Regions from separate parts of the Micromonospora sp. NPDC049230 genome, predicted to be linked through region 1. Evidence: predicted binding sites of a transcription regulator. Region 1 holds the regulator's gene; each other region holds the start of a gene.
The links. Region 1 encodes HrcA, which represses chaperone genes, less so after heat shock. Its sites were predicted from a motif close to GGTTNGCACNCTCNNNNNGAGNGTGCNAACC; they were not measured.
Positions count from the first base shown of each region.

Region 2: a site for HrcA is predicted at 3,918-3,948, ahead of groL (chaperonin GroEL). Genes of this name have one in related genera too.
Region 3: a site for HrcA is predicted at 3,189-3,219, ahead of groES (co-chaperone GroES). Genes of this name have one in related genera too.

Region 1 covers NZ_JBEZCZ010000061.1:16,778-22,474, forward strand. The annotation lists gene AB0A95_RS32225 (enoyl-CoA hydratase-related protein) at 1-313, opposite strand, end outside; gene hemW (radical SAM family heme chaperone HemW) at 333-1,556, shown strand; gene AB0A95_RS32235 (DUF4870 domain-containing protein) at 1,623-2,303, opposite strand; gene hrcA (heat-inducible transcriptional repressor HrcA) at 2,414-3,436, shown strand; gene dnaJ (molecular chaperone DnaJ) at 3,512-4,660, shown strand; gene AB0A95_RS32250 (16S rRNA (uracil(1498)-N(3))-methyltransferase) at 4,662-5,396, shown strand; gene AB0A95_RS32255 (SDR family oxidoreductase) at 5,485-5,697, opposite strand, start outside.
Region 2 covers NZ_JBEZCZ010000005.1:264,014-269,710, forward strand. The annotation lists gene AB0A95_RS07090 (GNAT family N-acetyltransferase) at 1-847, shown strand, start outside; gene paaN (phenylacetic acid degradation protein PaaN) at 898-2,571, shown strand; gene AB0A95_RS07100 (GNAT family N-acetyltransferase) at 2,735-3,265, opposite strand; gene AB0A95_RS07105 (cold-shock protein) at 3,550-3,753, shown strand; gene groL (chaperonin GroEL) at 4,143-5,697, shown strand, end outside.
Region 3 covers NZ_JBEZCZ010000029.1:94,038-99,734, forward strand. The annotation lists gene AB0A95_RS23240 (ATP-binding cassette domain-containing protein) at 1-17, opposite strand, end outside; gene AB0A95_RS23245 (substrate-binding domain-containing protein) at 132-1,226, opposite strand; gene ybaK (Cys-tRNA(Pro) deacylase) at 1,407-1,886, opposite strand; gene AB0A95_RS23255 (methyltransferase domain-containing protein) at 1,897-3,093, opposite strand; gene groES (co-chaperone GroES) at 3,353-3,667, shown strand; gene groL (chaperonin GroEL) at 3,738-5,381, shown strand; gene AB0A95_RS23270 (molybdopterin-dependent oxidoreductase) at 5,509-5,697, shown strand, end outside.

The sequences.
Region 1 (5,697 bases):
CCACCCGGGCCAGCACCGGCTTCGGGCACTCCCAGAGCGCCGCGAGCACATCAGCCAGCATGCCGGCCGGCACGGTCCCGCTGGCGTACGCCGCGGCCGTCTCCTTCAGATCCGCCCCCGAGCAGAAGACCGGGCCGGTGTGGTCGAGCACGATCACCCGAACCGCCTCGTCGGCGACCGCGTCCGCCAGCCCGGCCAGCAACTGGGTCATCAGGGCGGTGGAGAGCGCGTTGCGGTTGTGCGGGCTGTCCAGGGTGAGGGTGGTCACCCCACGGGCCGTGGCGACCCGCACGAGGACGTCGGGAGAGGTCATGCCGGGCACACTAGTGGCCATGCCCGGCCTCCTTCCAGATGGTGAGACCGTCCCCGTCGACGGATCGCTGCCCGCCACCGCCACCGCTGCGGTCGGCGCGCGCGGCTTCGGCGTGTACGTGCACGTGCCGTTCTGCGCCAGCCGCTGCGGCTACTGCGACTTCAACACCTACACGGCGGCCGAGCTGGGCGGCGGCGCCAGCCGCGAGGGGTACGCCGACACCGTGCTGGCCGAGCTGGCGCTCGCCGCCCGGGTGCTCGGCGACACCCCGCCGCCCCGGGTCGACACCGTCTTCGTCGGCGGTGGCACACCCACCCTGCTCCCCGCCGACGACCTGGCCCGCATCCTGGACGGCATCGACAGCACCTGGGGGCTGGCCGCCGACGCCGAGGTGACCACCGAGGCCAACCCGGAGTCGGTCACCCCGGAATCGTTGAAGCTGCTGCGGGCCGCCGGCTACACCCGGATCTCGCTGGGCATGCAGTCCGCCTCCCCGGGGGTGCTGGCGATCCTGGACCGCAAACACGGCGCCGGCCGGGCCACCGCCGCCGCCCTGGAGGCGCGCGACGCCGGGTTCGAGCACGTCAACCTGGATCTGATCTACGGCACCCCGGGGGAGCGGCCCGAGGACTTCGCCGCCTCACTGGAGCAGGTGGTGGCCGCCGGGGTGGACCACGTCAGCGCGTACGCGCTGATCGTCGAGGACGGCACCCGGCTCGCCGCCCGGATGCGGCGCGGCGAGCTGGCGTACCCCAGTGACGACGTGGCCGCGGACCGCTACCTGGCCGCGGAGGCTGCCCTCGACGCGGCCGGGCTGTCCTGGTACGAGGTCTCCAACTGGGCCCGCACCGACGACGCCCGGTGCCGGCACAACCTGCTGTACTGGACCGGCGCGGACTGGTGGGGCCTGGGGCCGGGGGCGCACAGCCACGTCGGCGGGGTGCGCTGGTGGAACGTCAAACACCCCTCGGCGTACGCCAAGCGCTTGGCCGCTGGCGCGTCTCCCGGCCTGGCCCGGGAGGTGCTCACGGCCGACGAGACGCACATGGAGGACGTGATGCTGCGGCTGCGGCTCGCCAGCGGCCTGCCGCTGGCGGTGCTCGACGCCACCGGACGGGCCGGCGCCGAGCGGGCCCTGGCCGAGGGCCTGCTGGCCGCCGACGAGTACGCGGCCGGCCGGGCGGTGCTCACCCTGCGTGGGCGACTGCTCGCCGACGCGGTCGTGCGCGACCTGCTGCCTTGAGCGGGCCGCCGCCCCGGGCGTGCGGTGGCAGCGCACCGGACCGGCCGGGGGAGCGGCCGGCCCGGGTCACTTGATGATGTTGGCCGAGAGCGGGTAGCGGTAGAGCTGACCCTCGTTGGCCTTCACGCCGGCGATGATGCCGAACACGGCACCGAGGATGATGGCCGCGCCGACGCCGAGGAAGCCGATCAGGATGCAGGACAGCACCCAGCCGACCAGGCCGACGACCGACCAGATGAGCTGGAAGTTGAGCGCCGCCACGGCGTGCGCCCGGGCCGTGGGGGACTGGTTGCCGCGGGCCAGCAGCGCCACCAGTGGCCCGATCCAGCCGAGCACACCCCCGCTGATGATCATCCCGGCGGCGCCGCCGAAGTGCGCGACAAGCGCCCAGGTCTTGTCCTCGTTGGTGGCGTAGCCGCCACCGGGGCCGCCACCGGTCGGATATCCGCCAGCGGGATAGCCTCCGGGCGGATAGCCTCCGGGCGGCGGATAGCCACCCGCCGGAGGGTAGCCACCCGACGGCGGCTGGTCACCGGTGGGCGGCGGATAGCCACCGGCCGGGGGATAGCCGCCCGGGCCAGAAGCCCCGGACAGTGGTGCGGTGGGTGGCTCGGCCGACGGGTACGAACTCGGCTCCGGCGGATAGTTGCCGGGGTCACCCGCGCCGGGAGGGCGAGGAGGTTCAGTCATGGGTGTCACGGTAGGTGCCCGTGGCAACGCGGCACCAGCGGGGCCACCGTTGATCATCGCGCCGGCGGGTACGCCGACGTAGACTGGCACTCGTTACAGTCGAGTGCCAGGGCGGCTCGGCGGGGCCTACGGCGCCGGCGGCCGACGTGCGACAGGAGGTGCGGAGGATGGGTCTCGACGACCGGAAACTCGCAGTGCTCCGCGCGATCGTCGAGGACTACGTCTCCACCCAGGAGCCGGTCGGCAGCAAGGCGCTTGTCGAGCGGCACCAGCTCGGGGTGTCCCCGGCCACGGTCCGCAACGACATGGCAGTGCTGGAGGAGGAGGGTTACATCCGGCAGCCGCACACGAGTGCCGGCCGGGTGCCCACCGACCGCGGCTACCGGCTCTTCGTCGACCGGTTGTCCCGGGTCAAGCCGCTCAGCCCGGCCGAGCGCCGGGCCATCGAGCGTTTCCTGGTCGGCGCGGTCGACCTCGACGACGTGGTGCACCGCACGGTGCGACTGCTCGCCCAGCTGACCCGGCAGGTGGCCGTCGTGCAGTACCCGAGCCTGGCCCGCTCCTCGGTTCGGCACCTGGAGTTGGTGCCGATCTCCACCACCCGGCTGATGCTCGTCATGATCGCGGACACCGGGCGGGTCGAGCAGCGGCTGGTGGAGCTGCCCGGGCCGGTGCCGGCCGACGACGTGATGGACCTGCGCCGGCTGGTCAACGAGAAGCTCGCCGGCGAGCGGCTGTCCGACACGCCACCGTTGGTGCAGGCGCTCGTCGAGGAGGCGCCGGCCGGGCTGCGCCCGACCATGGCCACGCTCGCCACCGTCCTGCTGGAGACGCTCGTCGAGCGGCACGAGGAACGCATCGCGCTGGCCGGCACCGCCAACCTCACCCGGGGCGGTCTGCTCGACTTCCAGGGTTCCCTGCGACCGATCCTCGAGGCGTTGGAGGAGGAGGTCGTGCTGCTCAAGCTCATCGGCGAGACGGAGCCGAGCACGACCCGTGTGCTGATCGGCGACGAGAACGAGTTCGACAACCTGCGGGCCGCCTCCGTGGTCAGCACCGGCTACGGCCCGGGCACCACCATTCTCGGTGGCCTGGGGGTGCTGGGGCCGACGCGGATGGACTACCCCGGCAACATCGCCACGGTCCGCGCCGTGGCACGCTACGTGGGCGAGTTGCTGGCCCAGAACTGATTGGTCAGGGCCGAAGCGGCCGGCTGCGGCCGCCGACCGGCACAACGCGAGACGAACATGAGGACACGGAACGCAGTGGCCAGGGACTACTACGGCATTCTCGGTGTGAGCCGGGAAGCCTCCGATGACGAGATCAAGCGCGCCTACCGCAAGCTGGCGCGTCAGTTCCACCCGGACGTCAATCCGGACCCGGAGGCTCAGGAGAAGTTCAAGGACATCAACGCCGCGTACGAGGTCCTCTCGGACGACCGGAAGCGGCAGATCGTCGACCTGGGTGGCGACCCGCTCGCCCCGGGTGGCGGCGGCGCCGGCGGGCCGGGCGGTCCGGGTGGTGCCGGCGGCCCGTTCGTCGGTTTCCAGGACATCATGGACGCGTTCTTCGGTGGCGCGGCAGGTGGTGCCCGGGGCCCGCGACCACGGACCCGCCCGGGTGCCGACGCGATCCTGCGACTCGAACTCGACCTGCACGAGACGGCGTTCGGCGTCGAGGCGCCGATCACCGTCGACACCGCGGTGCTCTGCACCACCTGCTCCGGTGCCGGCACGGCCGCCGGCACGCACCTGGCGACCTGCGAGGCGTGCGCTGGCCGCGGTGAGGTGCAGTCGGTGCAGCGCACCTTCCTCGGCCAGGTGGTCTCGGCCCGGCCGTGCACCGTCTGCCAGGGCTACGGCACCACCATCCCGCACCCCTGCCCCACCTGCGCCGGTGACGGCCGGGTGCGCACCCGCCGTTCGCTGACCGTCAAGATCCCGGCCGGCGTCGAGGACGGCATGCGGATCCGGCTGGCCCAGCAGGGCGAGGTCGGTCCGGGTGGCGGCACCGCCGGCGACCTCTACGTGGAGATCCACGAGCGGCCACACGACGTCTACTCCCGCAAGGGCGACGACCTGCACTGCCGCGTCACAGTGCCGATGACCGCCGCCGCGCTGGGCACCCGGCTCACCATCAAGACCCTGGACAGCGAGGAGACGGTCGACGTCAAGGCCGGCACCCAGCCGGCCAGCACGCTGCGACTGCGCGCCCGGGGCGTGCCGCACCTGCGCGGCACCGGCCGAGGTGACCTCTACGTGCACCTGGACGTGCGGACGCCGACCAAGCTCGACCCCGACCAGGAGAAGATGCTGCGCGACTTCGCCAAGACCCGCGGTGAGGAGGTCGCCGAGTTATCCAAGCAGGGCGGCTTCTTCTCCCGGATGCGCGACGCGTTCAACGGGCACGCCTGAGGTGTCCGCGCCGCTGTTCCTGGTGGAGGCGCTGCCCACCGGCGACGCGCTGACCCTGGACGGCCCGGAGGGGCACCACGCCGCCACTGTGCAGCGGCTGCGCGTCGGTGAGGAGCTGCTGCTCGCCGACGGCCGGGGTGGCACGGCCGCCGCCGTGGTCACCGCCGTCGGCCGGGGCAGCCTGGAGGTCAGCATCACCTCCCGGGGGTACGCGGACGCGCCAGTGCCCCGGATCGTCACGGTGCAGGGCATCGCCAAGGGTGACCGGGGTGAGCTGGCCGTGCAGGCGATGACCGAGGTCGGGGTGGACGAGATCGTGCCCTGGGCGGCGTCGCGCTCGGTGACCCAGTGGCGCGGCGACCGGGGCGTACGGGCCCGGGAGAAGTGGGTGGCCACCGCCCGGGAGGCCGCCAAACAGGCCCGCCGCCCGTGGCTGCCGGTGGTGGCCGGTGCGCCGGACGAGTCCACCGCCACCGTCGCCCGCCGCATCGCCGGCGCCGCCACCGGGTTCGTGCTGCACGAGGAGGCCGAGCAGCGGCTGACCACCGCCGAGCTGCCCACCGGGGGCGAGATCGTCCTGGTGGTCGGCCCGGAGGGCGGCATCGCCCCGGCGGAGCTGACCGCGTTTCGCGATGCCGGCGGCCAGCCGGTGCGGCTCGGGCCGTCGGTGCTGCGTACCTCGACGGCCGGAGTGGCGGCGCTCAGCGTGCTCGCGACCCGCCTGAACCGCTGGTAGCGCGGCGCCGCGCATCCTCAGCGAGATCTTGGAACAAAAAGGCCCTTCCAGGGGCGCTTTCCTTCCAAGATCTTGTCGGAACGGAGTCTCAGCTGCGCAGGTAGGAGGCGCCGTTGAGGTCGACGATGGTGCCGGAGGCCCACTCGGCCTGTGGCGAGGCCAACCAGTGCACGGCGGCGGCGATCTCCTCCGGCTGGGCCACCCTGTCGAACGGGCTCTGCGCCCGGATGGCCGCGCCGCTCTCGCCGCGCAGGTGCTCGGTGGTCATGTCGGTCGCCACGAAACCCGGCGCGACGGTCGC
Region 2 (5,697 bases), on a different contig from region 1:
GCTGGCCCGGCTGGACGGGGTGCCCGCCGGTTACCTCCAGCTCGACCTGCCACATCTCGACAACACCGACAACTCCAGCGTCGAGCTGATGGTGCATCCCGAGTGGCGGCGGCGGGGCGTCGGCCGGGCACTGCACGAGTACGGGGTGCGCCTGCTACGGGAGCACGGCCGCAAGCGGGTGCTCGGGAGGACCGTCTCCGCGCTGCCCGAGGGACCAGCCCGAAGCGTGGCGGGCGACGCGTTCGCCGCCGCCACCGGAGCCCAGCCCGCCCTCGCCGAGGTGCGTCGGCGGCTCGACATCGGCGAGATCGACCGGATCGCGCTGCGCGCGGCGCTGGCCGAGGCCCGCCCGCTGGCCGAGGGCTACCGGTCGGTCTGCTGGCAGGGCGCGACCCCGCAGGAGCACGTCTCCGACATCGCCTACCTGGACGGCCGGTTGCTCATGGACGCGCCGCTGGGCGACGTGCAGTGGGAGCCGGAGCGGGTGGACGCCGAGCGCATCCGTGGCAACGACCGGGCGTTGGACGCCAGGGGCCGGCGGCGCTACCACCTCGCGATGCGCCACGAGGCGTCCGGTCGGCTGGTCGCCTGGACCCTGCTGGACGTGGGCGCCTCCGCCGACTGGCACGCGTTCCAGCAGATCACCATCGTCGACCCGGCCCACCGTGGGCACCGGCTGGGCCTGATCGCCAAGGCCGAGAACCTGCACCACCTGCTCACCCACGAGCCGGCTGTCCGTGTGATCGACACGATGAACGCGGCCAGCAACACCTACATGGTGGCGATCAACGAGCAGCTCGGCTTCCGTCCGATGGACTCCTGGACCGACTGGCAGCTCACGCTCTGACCGGCATTCGCGCTACTGCTCACGGACGTGACTCAGGCATGATGGCGGGCATGACGGAGACCCCGCATCCCCTGTACGACAGGCACGCCGACACCCTCACCCGTGCGCTGACCGCGATCACGGAGCGGGGCTACTGGTCCGCCTATCCCGAATCTCCCAGCCCCCGGGTGTACGGCGAGACCGCCGCCGCCGACGGCAAGGCCGCCTTCGAGGCGTACCTCGGCTGTGACTTTCCGCTCGACCAGCCGGGCAGCGGCGCTCGGGTCGCCACCGAGACGAGCCCGTTCGGGGTGGAGTTGGCGGTGCGGTATCCGCACGCCGGCCCCGGTGAGCTGGTCGACGCGGCCTCCGCGGCGCTGCCGGCCTGGCGTGACGCCGGCCCGCAGGCCCGCGTCGGTGTCTGCCTGGAGATCCTCGATCGGCTGCACAAGCACATCTTCGAGCTGGCCAACGCGGTGCAGTTCACCAGCGGGCAGGCGTTCGTGATGGCCTTCCAGGCCGGCGGTGCCCACGCGCTGGACCGGGCGTTGGAGGCGCTGGCGTACGCGTACGCGGAGATGACCCGGCACCCGGGCACGGCTGGCTGGGAGAAGGCCGCCGGCAAGGGTGACCCGCTGCGGATGACCAAGACGTTCCACGTGGTGCCGCGTGGGGTGGCGCTGGTGATCGGCTGCAACACCTTCCCGACCTGGAACTCGTACCCCGGGCTGTTCGCCTCACTGGTCACCGGCAACCCGGTGCTCGTCAAGCCGCACCCGCGCGCGGTGCTGCCGCTGGCCATCACCGTGAAGTACGCCCGGGAGGTGCTCGCCGAGGCCGGGTTCGACAGGAACCTGATCATGTTGGCGGCCGAGGCTCCCGGTGAGAAGCTCGCCAGCGACCTGGCCCTGCACCGCGCCGTGAAGATCGTCGACTTCACCGGCTCCACGGAGTACGGCGACTGGCTGGAGACGCACGCCCGGCAGGCCTCGGTCTACACCGAGAAGGCCGGCCTCAACACCGTTGTCATCGACTCCACCGACGACTTCGCCGGCATGTGCCGCAACCTCGGTTTCACGCTGACTCTGTACAGCGGTCAGATGTGCACCACCTCGCAGAACATCCTCATCCCGGCCGGTGGCATCGAGACCGACCAGGGTCACAAGAGCTTCGACGAGGTGGCCGGCGGGATCGCCGCCGCGGTCGGCAAGCTGACCGCCGACCCGGCGCGGGGCGTCGAGCTGACCGGCGCCATCGTCAACGACGGGGTGCTGGAACGGCTGGCCGAGGTCACCAAGGTGGGCGAGCCGGTGCTGGAGTCACGGGCCGTGACCCACCCGGCGTACGCGGACGCGGTGGTGCGTACCCCGACGATCGTGAAGCTGGCCGCGGACGACGCGGAGACGTACGGCCGGGAGTGGTTCGGGCCGATCTCGTTCGCCATCGCTACCGACTCCACCGCGCACAGCCTGGAGTTGCTGCGCCGGACGGTCGGCGAGAAGGGTGCGCTCACCGCAGGGGTCTACTCCACCGACGAGGCGGTGCTGGACGCCACCGAGGCGGTGGCTGTCGAGGTCGGTGTGCACCTGTCCTGCAACCTCACCGGCGGGGTCTTCGTGAACCAGTCGGCGGCGTTCTCCGACTTCCACGGCAGTGGCGCCAACGCGGCGGCGAACTCGGCGTTGACCGACGGGGCGTACGTGGCCAACCGGTTCCGGATCGTTCAGTCGCGGCGTCACGTGTAGTGGTTGCGGTTGGGGTTTCCGGGCAGCGCACCCCGCTCCGGGCGGTCAGGCTTGATCCCTGCGCGGGGCGGGCTGCCCCGGAAACCCTGCCGTGGGCACGACGGTGGCGTCACTGCCGGCTTTTCTAAGCCATCAGTTCTGCCTTGGGATGGGTTCTCTTGTTCTAGGCAGTTCGGCGCATTTGTAGCTCGGTCAGGGCTGGGATGGTGGGGTGGGGGACGCGTACGCCGGTGTCTTTGAAACCCAGGCGTTGGTAGGCGCGGTAGGCGCGGTCGTTGCCGACCACCACCTCCAGCAGCAGCTTCGGCCGGCCGCAGGCCCGTGACCAGGCGGCCACCCCCTCGACCAGCCCGCCGAGCAGCCCGCTGCCCCGCCAGGCCGGCGTGACGTACACGGCGTAGACCACGGTGAGCCCGGGTTCGTTCGGGGCGACAGTGCCACCGGCGTGTCCGAGCAGCCGACCACCCGGGTCGGCGACGAACTGCGCGTTGCCGGGGCCGGTCGAGGTGTACGCGACCCGGGCGGCGAACTCGGCGTGCGGTCGGGCCGCCGCGTCCGCCAGAGTCTCCAGGAAGGCCAACGGTGCGTCGGCGAGCATCTCCAGACGCAGTGCCCGCATCCGGGCGGCGTCCTCCGGTCGGACCCGGCGGATCTCTGCCCGCCGCAGGGCGGTCGCGCCCGCATCGGTGGTCATGCCCGCATGCCTACCACAGGGTCGGTGGCCGGCGCGGCCGAGCTGCGTGGGGCAGTCATCGACGTGGATCCGGTGGGATCGGAAACCCGGCCGACCGGCGCAGTCGGACCGCCCCGGAAGGTGTCAGATTTGTGGCCGTGCGCGGCCGTCACTCCTCGTGTAGCGTGCGATTTCGGTCACCTTATCCAATGGTCGCCATCGATCGCCGAGGTGGTGGCCGGTGGGCGTCCGGCCGTGCCGTGCGCCAGGTCAGGCGACACCGCGCAGAGTGAGGGAAGTGCACCGTGGCACAGGGCAGCGTGAAGTGGTTCAACGCCGAAAAGGGCTACGGCTTCATCGCCGTCGACGGCGGTCAGGACGTGTTCGTTCACTTCTCCGCGATCGAGATGGACGGCTACAAGGCGCTCGACGACGGCCAGCGGGTGGAGTTCGAGATCGCCCAGGGTCAGAAGGGCCCGCAGGCCGAGCACGTCCGCGTCGTCGGCTGAGTTTGTTTCCTCCTCGGTAGGCCCCGCGCGTCGGGGCTGGCGGCAGCGGCGTACGCGGAGCAGCGCGCCCATGAGGCGCCGGTGAACGCTGCCGGACTGGCGACGGAACTCGGCTGAGCGGGCCCATCGTGCTTGCACTCGGCAGGGGAGAGTGCTAAACAAGTCATTGGCACTCGCATACCGCGAGTGCCAATGGTCGGGACGGTGGGGCCAGGTTGCACCGGCGTGGAGACGCCGGGGCGGCACATGGCCGGTCGTCGCGGGCTATCCGGCCCGGCCGAAGGACGTCGTCGTCGCCAGGTGGCGACGTCCCAAGGTGCGTACACCAGGCGGCCCATCCGGGGCACACATCTCGGATGGCCCGTGAGTGTCCAGGAGGACAACGCCGTATGGCCAAGATGATCGCGTTCGACGAAGAGGCGCGCCGCGGCCTCGAGCGGGGCATGAACCAGCTCGCCGACGCCGTAAAGGTGACCCTCGGCCCCAAGGGCCGCAACGTCGTGCTCGAGAAGAAGTGGGGTGCCCCCACCATCACCAACGATGGTGTGAGCATCGCCAAGGAGATCGAGCTCGAGGACCCGTACGAGAAGATCGGCGCTGAGCTGGTCAAGGAGGTCGCCAAGAAGACCGACGACGTTGCCGGTGACGGCACGACGACGGCGACCGTCCTGGCCCAGGCCCTGGTTCGCGAGGGCCTGCGCAACGTGGCCGCCGGCGCCAACCCGATGGCCCTGAAGCGGGGCATCGAGGCCGCGGTCGCGAGCGTCTCGGAGGAGCTGTCCAAGCTCGCCAAGGACGTCGAGACCAAGGAGCAGATCGCCTCCACCGCCTCCATCTCCGCTGGCGACAGCACCGTCGGCGAGATCATCGCCGAGGCGATGGACAAGGTCGGCAAGGAAGGCGTCATCACCGTCGAGGAGAGCAACACCTTCGGGCTGGAGCTGGAGCTCACCGAGGGCATGCGCTTCGACAAGGGCTACATCTCGGCCTACTTCATGACCGACCCGGAGCGTATGGAGGCCGTCTTCGACGACCCGTACATCCTGATCGCCAACAGCAAGATCTCCTCGGTGAAGGACCTGCTCCCGATCCTGGAGAAGGTCATGCAGTCGGGCAAGCCGCTGCTGATCATCGCCGAGGACCTGGAGGGCGAGGCCCTCGCCACCCTGGTGGTCAACAAGGTCCGTGGCACCTTCAAGTCGGTCGCCGTCAAGGCGCCGGGCTTCGGTGACCGCCGCAAGGCCATGCTGACCGACATCGCCATCCTCGCCGGTGGCCAGGTCATCAGCGAGGAGGTCGGCCTCAAGCTCGACGCCGCCAGCCTCGACATGCTGGGCCGCGCCCGCAAGGTCGTGGTGACCAAGGACGAGACCACCATCGTCGACGGTGCCGGTGACGCCGAGCAGATCCAGGGCCGGGTCAACCAGATCCGGGCCGAGATCGACAAGAGCGACTCCGACTACGACCGGGAGAAGCTGCAGGAGCGGCTGGCCAAGCTGGCCGGCGGCGTTGCGGTCATCAAGGTCGGCGCGGCCACCGAGGTCGAGCTCAAGGAGCGCAAGCACCGCATCGAGGACGCCGTTCGCAACGCGAAGGCCGCCGTCGAGGAGGGCATCGTCCCGGGTGGTGGCGTCGCGCTGGTCCAGGCCGGCAAGACCGCTTTCGACAAGCTCGACCTGGTCGGCGACGAGGCGACCGGTGCGAACATCGTCAAGGTCGCGCTGGACGCCCCGCTGCGGCAGATCGCCGTCAACGCCGGCCTCGAGGGCGGCGTCGTGGTGGAGAAGGTCCGTAACCTCGAAGCGGGTCACGGCCTCAACGCCGCCAACGGCGAGTACGTCGACCTGCTGGCCGCGGGCATCATCGACCCGGCCAAGGTGACGCGCTCGGCGCTGCAGAACGCCGCTTCGATCGCGGCGCTGTTCCTCACCACCGAGGCCGTCG
Region 3 (5,697 bases), on a different contig from region 1:
AGGGGAGTCGCGGACACGGGGGTCTCCTTCTTAAGGGAGGGTCGGGGCCCGTCCGGCGGGCGCCGCCCGGCACGGGAGGGCGCTCCCGTGCCGGGCGGCGATTGTCGTTCCGGCGGGTACTGCGGCGTCGGTCAGCTGATGCCGGCTTCGGCGCAGAACTTGGCGTAGGCCCCGGTGCAGACCTGCTCCTTGGTCGCGTAGCCGTCAGCGACGACGTCCTTGACGTTGTCCTTGTAGATGGCCTTCGGGGTGAGCAGCACCGAGGGGACGTCGCGGCCACCCTCCGGGTCCTTCACCGTCTGGCCGGTGTCCTTCTTCTCGCCCTTGGCCAGGGTGATGGCCAGGTCGGAGGCCGCCTTGGCCTCTTCCCGGACGGCCTTGTAGACGGTCATGCACTGGTCACCGGCGAGGATGTTCTGCAGACCCTCGACGCTGGCGTCCTGCCCGGTCACCGGCACCTTGCCGTTGAGCTTGTTCTTCTTCAGGATCGAGATGGCGGCGTTGCCGAGAGTGTCGTTGGCGGCCAGCACGCCGTCGATCTTGCCCTTGGTCGCGGTGAGCTGCTGCTCGAAGATGGTCGCGGCGGTGGGGCCGTCCCAGCCCGGCACGGCGTCGTCCGGGCCCTTCGTGTATTCCTTGGAGTCGAACTTCGGCTTGAGCACCGAGTCGTAGCCGGCCTTGAACAGGGTGGCGTTGTTGTCGGTGGGGGAGCCGTTGAGGTACGCCACGACCGGGTTCTTGGCGCCCTTCTCGGTCAGGCACTTCGCCAGACCCTCGCCCTGGAGCTTGCCGACTGTCTCGTTGTCGAAGCTGACGTAGTACTGGGCGGAGCCGCCGAGGGTGAGCCGGTCGTAGTCGATGGTGGCGACGCCCTGCGACTTGGCCTTGTCGAGCACGGCCTTGCCGGTGCCGGAGTCCAGGTTGACGATCATCAGGGCGGTGACGCCGCTGGTGATCATCTGGTCGGCGATCGTCTGGAATGCGGCCTTGTCGTTCTGGGCGTTCTGGATGTCGTATTGGACGCCGGCAGCCTTGAACGCCTCTTCCAGGAAGCGGCGGTCCGCCGTCTCCCAACGGGGGGAGGACTTGCTGTCCGGAAGGATCACGCCGATCTTGGGAGTCTTGTTCGAGCCGGCCTTGTCGCCGCTGGAGTCGTCGCTGCAGGCGGTCAAGCCGCCGGTCGTGAGCAGGCCCACGGCGGCGATGGTGAGGATCCCCTTACGCATGTGCAGGGTCCTTTCGGGGGTGGGGGAGGTGTTGTTTTTGTTGTGTCCGGCAACGTATTGCGCGTCACACCGCCTCCACAAGACCGCTCAGGTGCCTAGTTTGTTGGCAGCGATAACAATTCAGCAACGCGACTGTTACTCCGTGGGTATCCCACGGCGTAGTCGACGTAACGAAGGGCGTCAGCGGGTCTGCAACGGCGCGGTACGGGCGTCGGTCAGCGCCACCAGATCCGCCGCTGCCAGTTCGAGTTGCAGGCCGCGCCGACCAGCCGACACGTAGATCGTCGGAAGATCCAACGCGGATTCGTCAAGCACCGTCGGCAGTCGCCTGCGCTGCCCGAGCGGGCTGATCCCACCCCGTACGTAGCCGGTGGCCCGCTCGGCGACGGCCCGCTCGGCCAGCGCCGCACGCTTGCCACCGACCGCCGCCGCGAGCGCCTTGAGATCCAGCTCGCCGGTGACCGGCACGACCGCCACGGTGAGCGCGCCGTCGACCTCGGTCACCAGCGACTTGAAGACGCGCTCCGGTGCCACACCGAGCGCCACCGCCACCAGCGCGCCGTAGTTCGGGGCGTCCGGCGACACCCGGTAGGGATGCGTGCGGTGCGCGACTCCGCGCTTGACCAACAGTGCCGTCGCCGGGGTGCCCTGTCCTGCCACACCAGCGAAACTAGTCGACCGGCCGACCGATCAGCACTGTCGGTGCGCCGGCGACCCGGGTGAGCACCAGACTCGCCGCCGCGTCCCCGGCCAGCCGCAGATCCCGCCGGAGCTGCTCCGGGGTGAGCGCGGAACCCCGCTTGAGGATCTCCACCCGGCCCACCCGGCGCTCGCGCAGCAGCGCCCGCAGTCGCTTGAGCGAGAACGGCAGCACGTCGGTGATCTCCAGACAGCGCGCGTACGGGGTGTGGGTCGGCTGGTCGGCGTAGAGGTAGGCGATGCTCGGGTCGCCCAGGTTGGCGTCCAACTCGGCGGCCAACTCGGCGACGAGGTGCGCGCGGATCACTGCCGGGTCGGGGTCGTACAGGTAGCGCCGGGGCGACCCGACCGGCGCCTCCTCGGCACCCGAGCCGGTGAGCTGGTGGCGGCGGGTCTCGCCGCCCTCCTGGCGATAGAGCGTGGCGCGGCGGGGCACCTCCGCCAACTCCCCGCACCAGAGGGCGGCCTCGACCAGGTCGCCGTCCACGCCGACCCACTCGGCCTCCGCGCCGACCGGGATGAGCGCGTGGTCCAGGCCCGGCGCCACCTTCACCACTGTGCGCGGCACCCGTTCGGCCAGCCCGGTGACGAAGTCCCACGGTGGCGAGTAGGCGCGCGGGTCGAAGATCCGTCGACCGGTGCCGCTGCTGCGGCGGGCCGGATCGCAGAAGACCCCGTCGACCCCTGACACGTCGAAGGCTGTGGCATCCCCGCACTCGACGGTGAACAGCTCGGCCAGCCCGGCCGCCGTGGCGTTGGCGGCGGCCATCGCCGCGGTCACCGGGTCGGCCTCCACCCCGTACACCCGGATGCCGGCACGGGCGGCGGCCAGCGCGTCCGCGCCGAGGCCGCACCCGAGGTCGGCCAGGGTGCGCACACCGGCCGCGGACAGCCGGGCGGCCCGACGGTCGGCGACCACCCGGCGGGTGGCCTGCTCCAGGCCGGGACGGGTGAGAAACATCCCGGCGGCGACCGGACCGAACTTGCCGACCGCCCGGTGCCGCAGCTCCGCCTGGGTGAGCGCCGCGGCGGCCAACGTCGGCGGCACCCCGGCCGCGCGCAGCGCCGACGCCGCGACCAGCGGATCACCGCCGGCCAGACCGGCCGCCGTCGCGAGCGCGGCCGACCCCTCGGGGGTACGCAGAGCCGCCAGCTGATCGAGATCCACCCGGTCATTCTCCGGGTGGACCCGGAAATCCGGGCTGGCGGGGCGCGACTCGCTGGCACTCTCCTTGACGGAGTGCTAGCCACGGAATAACCTGCGATTAGCACTCTCACCCTGAGGGTGCCAGCTTCCGGGTCTCGCGACCCGGGTGCGCACGCCAGGCGGACCGGCACCCGCGACGACGGTCCCGCCCGGTGGCATGAGGCAGATTGACGCTGGTTGGCCCCGCCGGCCAGCAACGAAACCAGTACCCCAGGAGGGTATGCCCGTGACTACCGCGACCAAGGTTGCGATCAAGCCGCTCGAGGACCGCATCGTGGTCCAGGCGAACGAGGCTGAGACCACCACGGCGTCGGGCATCGTGATCCCCGACACCGCCAAGGAGAAGCCGCAGGAGGGCACCGTCCTCGCTGTGGGCCCGGGGCGCGTCGACGACAACGGCAACCGGGTTCCGGTTGACGTCCAGGTCGGCGACACCGTCCTTTACTCGAAGTACGGCGGCACCGAGGTCAAGTACGCCGGCGAGGAGTACCTGGTGCTCTCCGCCCGCGACGTCCTCGCGGTCATCGAGAAGTAAGCAACCGATCAGTTCCATTGCCCCGGTCCGGCTCGCCGGGCCGGGGCAATGGCGCTTCGAAGGGACATTAATGGCGAAGATCCTGAGCTTCTCGGACGACGCCCGACACCTGCTGGAGCACGGTGTCAACGCCCTGGCGGACGCGGTCAAGGTCACCCTCGGCCCGCGTGGGCGCAACGTCGTCCTGGACAAGAAATTCGGTGCGCCGACGATCACCAACGATGGTGTGACCATCGCCAAGGAGATCGAGCTCACCAACCCGTACGAGAACCTTGGCGCGCAGTTGGTCAAGGAGGTGGCGACCAAGACCAACGACGTCGCCGGTGACGGCACCACCACCGCGACGGTGCTGGCCCAGGCCATGGTTCGCGAGGGCCTGCGCAACGTGACCGCCGGGACCAACCCGGCCGGCCTCAAGCGGGGCATCGACGCGGCGGCCACCAAGGTCTCCGAGGCGCTGCTCGGCCGTGCTGCGGAGGTCACCAGCAAGGAGTCGATCGCGAACGTGGCGACGATCTCCGCGCAGGACGCCACGATCGGTGATCTCATCGCCGAGGCGATGGAGCGGGTCGGCCGCGACGGTGTCATCACCGTCGAGGAGGGCTCGATGCTCACCACCGAGCTGGACGTGACCGAGGGTCTCCAGTTCGACAAGGGCTTCATCTCGCCGAACTTCGTCACCGACCTGGAGAGCCAGGAGTCCGTCCTTGAGGACGCGTACATCCTGGTCACCACCCAGAAGATCTCGGCGATCGAGGAGCTGCTGCCGCTGCTGGAGAAGGTCCTACAGAACAGCAAGCCGCTGCTGATCATCGCCGAGGACGTGGACGGCCAGGCGCTCTCCACCCTGGTGGTCAACTCGCTGCGCAAGACCCTCAAGGTCTGCGCGGTCAAGGCCCCGGGCTTCGGTGACCGGCGCAAGGCGATGCTCCAGGACATCGCGATCTCCACGGGCGCCGAGCTCGTCGCCCCGGAGCTGGGCTACAAGATCGACCAGGTCGGCCTGGAGGTGCTCGGCACCGCTCGGCGCATCGTGGTCGACAAGGAGAACACCACGATCGTCGACGGTGGCGGCCAGAAGGCCGACGTCGCCGACCGGGTGGCCCAGATCCGCAAGGAGATCGAGGCCTCAGACTCCGACTGGGACCGGGAGAAGCTGGCCGAGCGGCTGGCGAAGCTCTCCGGTGGCATCGCCGTCATCAAGGCTGGCGCGGCCACCGAGGTCGAGATGAAGGAGCGCAAGCACCGCATCGAGGACGCCATCGCGGCGACCAAGGCCGCGGTCGAGGAGGGCACCGTCCCCGGCGGCGGCGCCGCCCTGGTGCAGATCCGCTCGGTGCTCGACGACGACCTGGGCTTCACCGGTGACGAGAAGGTCGGTGTCTCGGTCGTGCGCAAGGCGCTCGTCGAGCCGCTGCGCTGGATCGCCCAGAACGCCGGTCACGACGGTTACGTCGTGACGCAGAAGGTCGCCGACCTCGACTGGGGCAACGGTCTCGACGCCGCCAAGGGCGAGTACGTCGACCTGGTCAAGGCCGGCATCATCGACCCGGTGAAGGTGACCCGCAACGCGGTCACCAACGCCGCATCGATCGCCGGCCTGCTGCTCACCACGGAGAGCCTCGTGGTGGAGAAGCCGGAGCAGGCCGAGCCGGCCGCCGCCGGTGGCGGTCACGGTCACGGCCACGGTCACCAGCACGGCCCGGGCTTCTGACCCGGTAGCCGAACCGGGGCACACCGCCGTACGGCGGTGTGCCCCGGTTCGCTCTTTGAGCCGGTCGGTCATTACCGAACGCTGACGTTGTTGGCGACCGGGCAAGATGATCGCGCACACTGGGCCGATGAGCACCACGTCGCGGCGGTACGCCGCGCTGGCCGGGGTCACCGCCGCCGCCGTCGCGATCGGAATCGCCGAACCGGTGGCCGTGTTGACCGGCCCTCGGTCGGCGCCCCTGGTCGCGGTCGGTGGTGTGGTCGTCGACGCCGTCCCCGAGTCGCTGAAGCAGTTCGCCATCGACGTCTTCGGCACC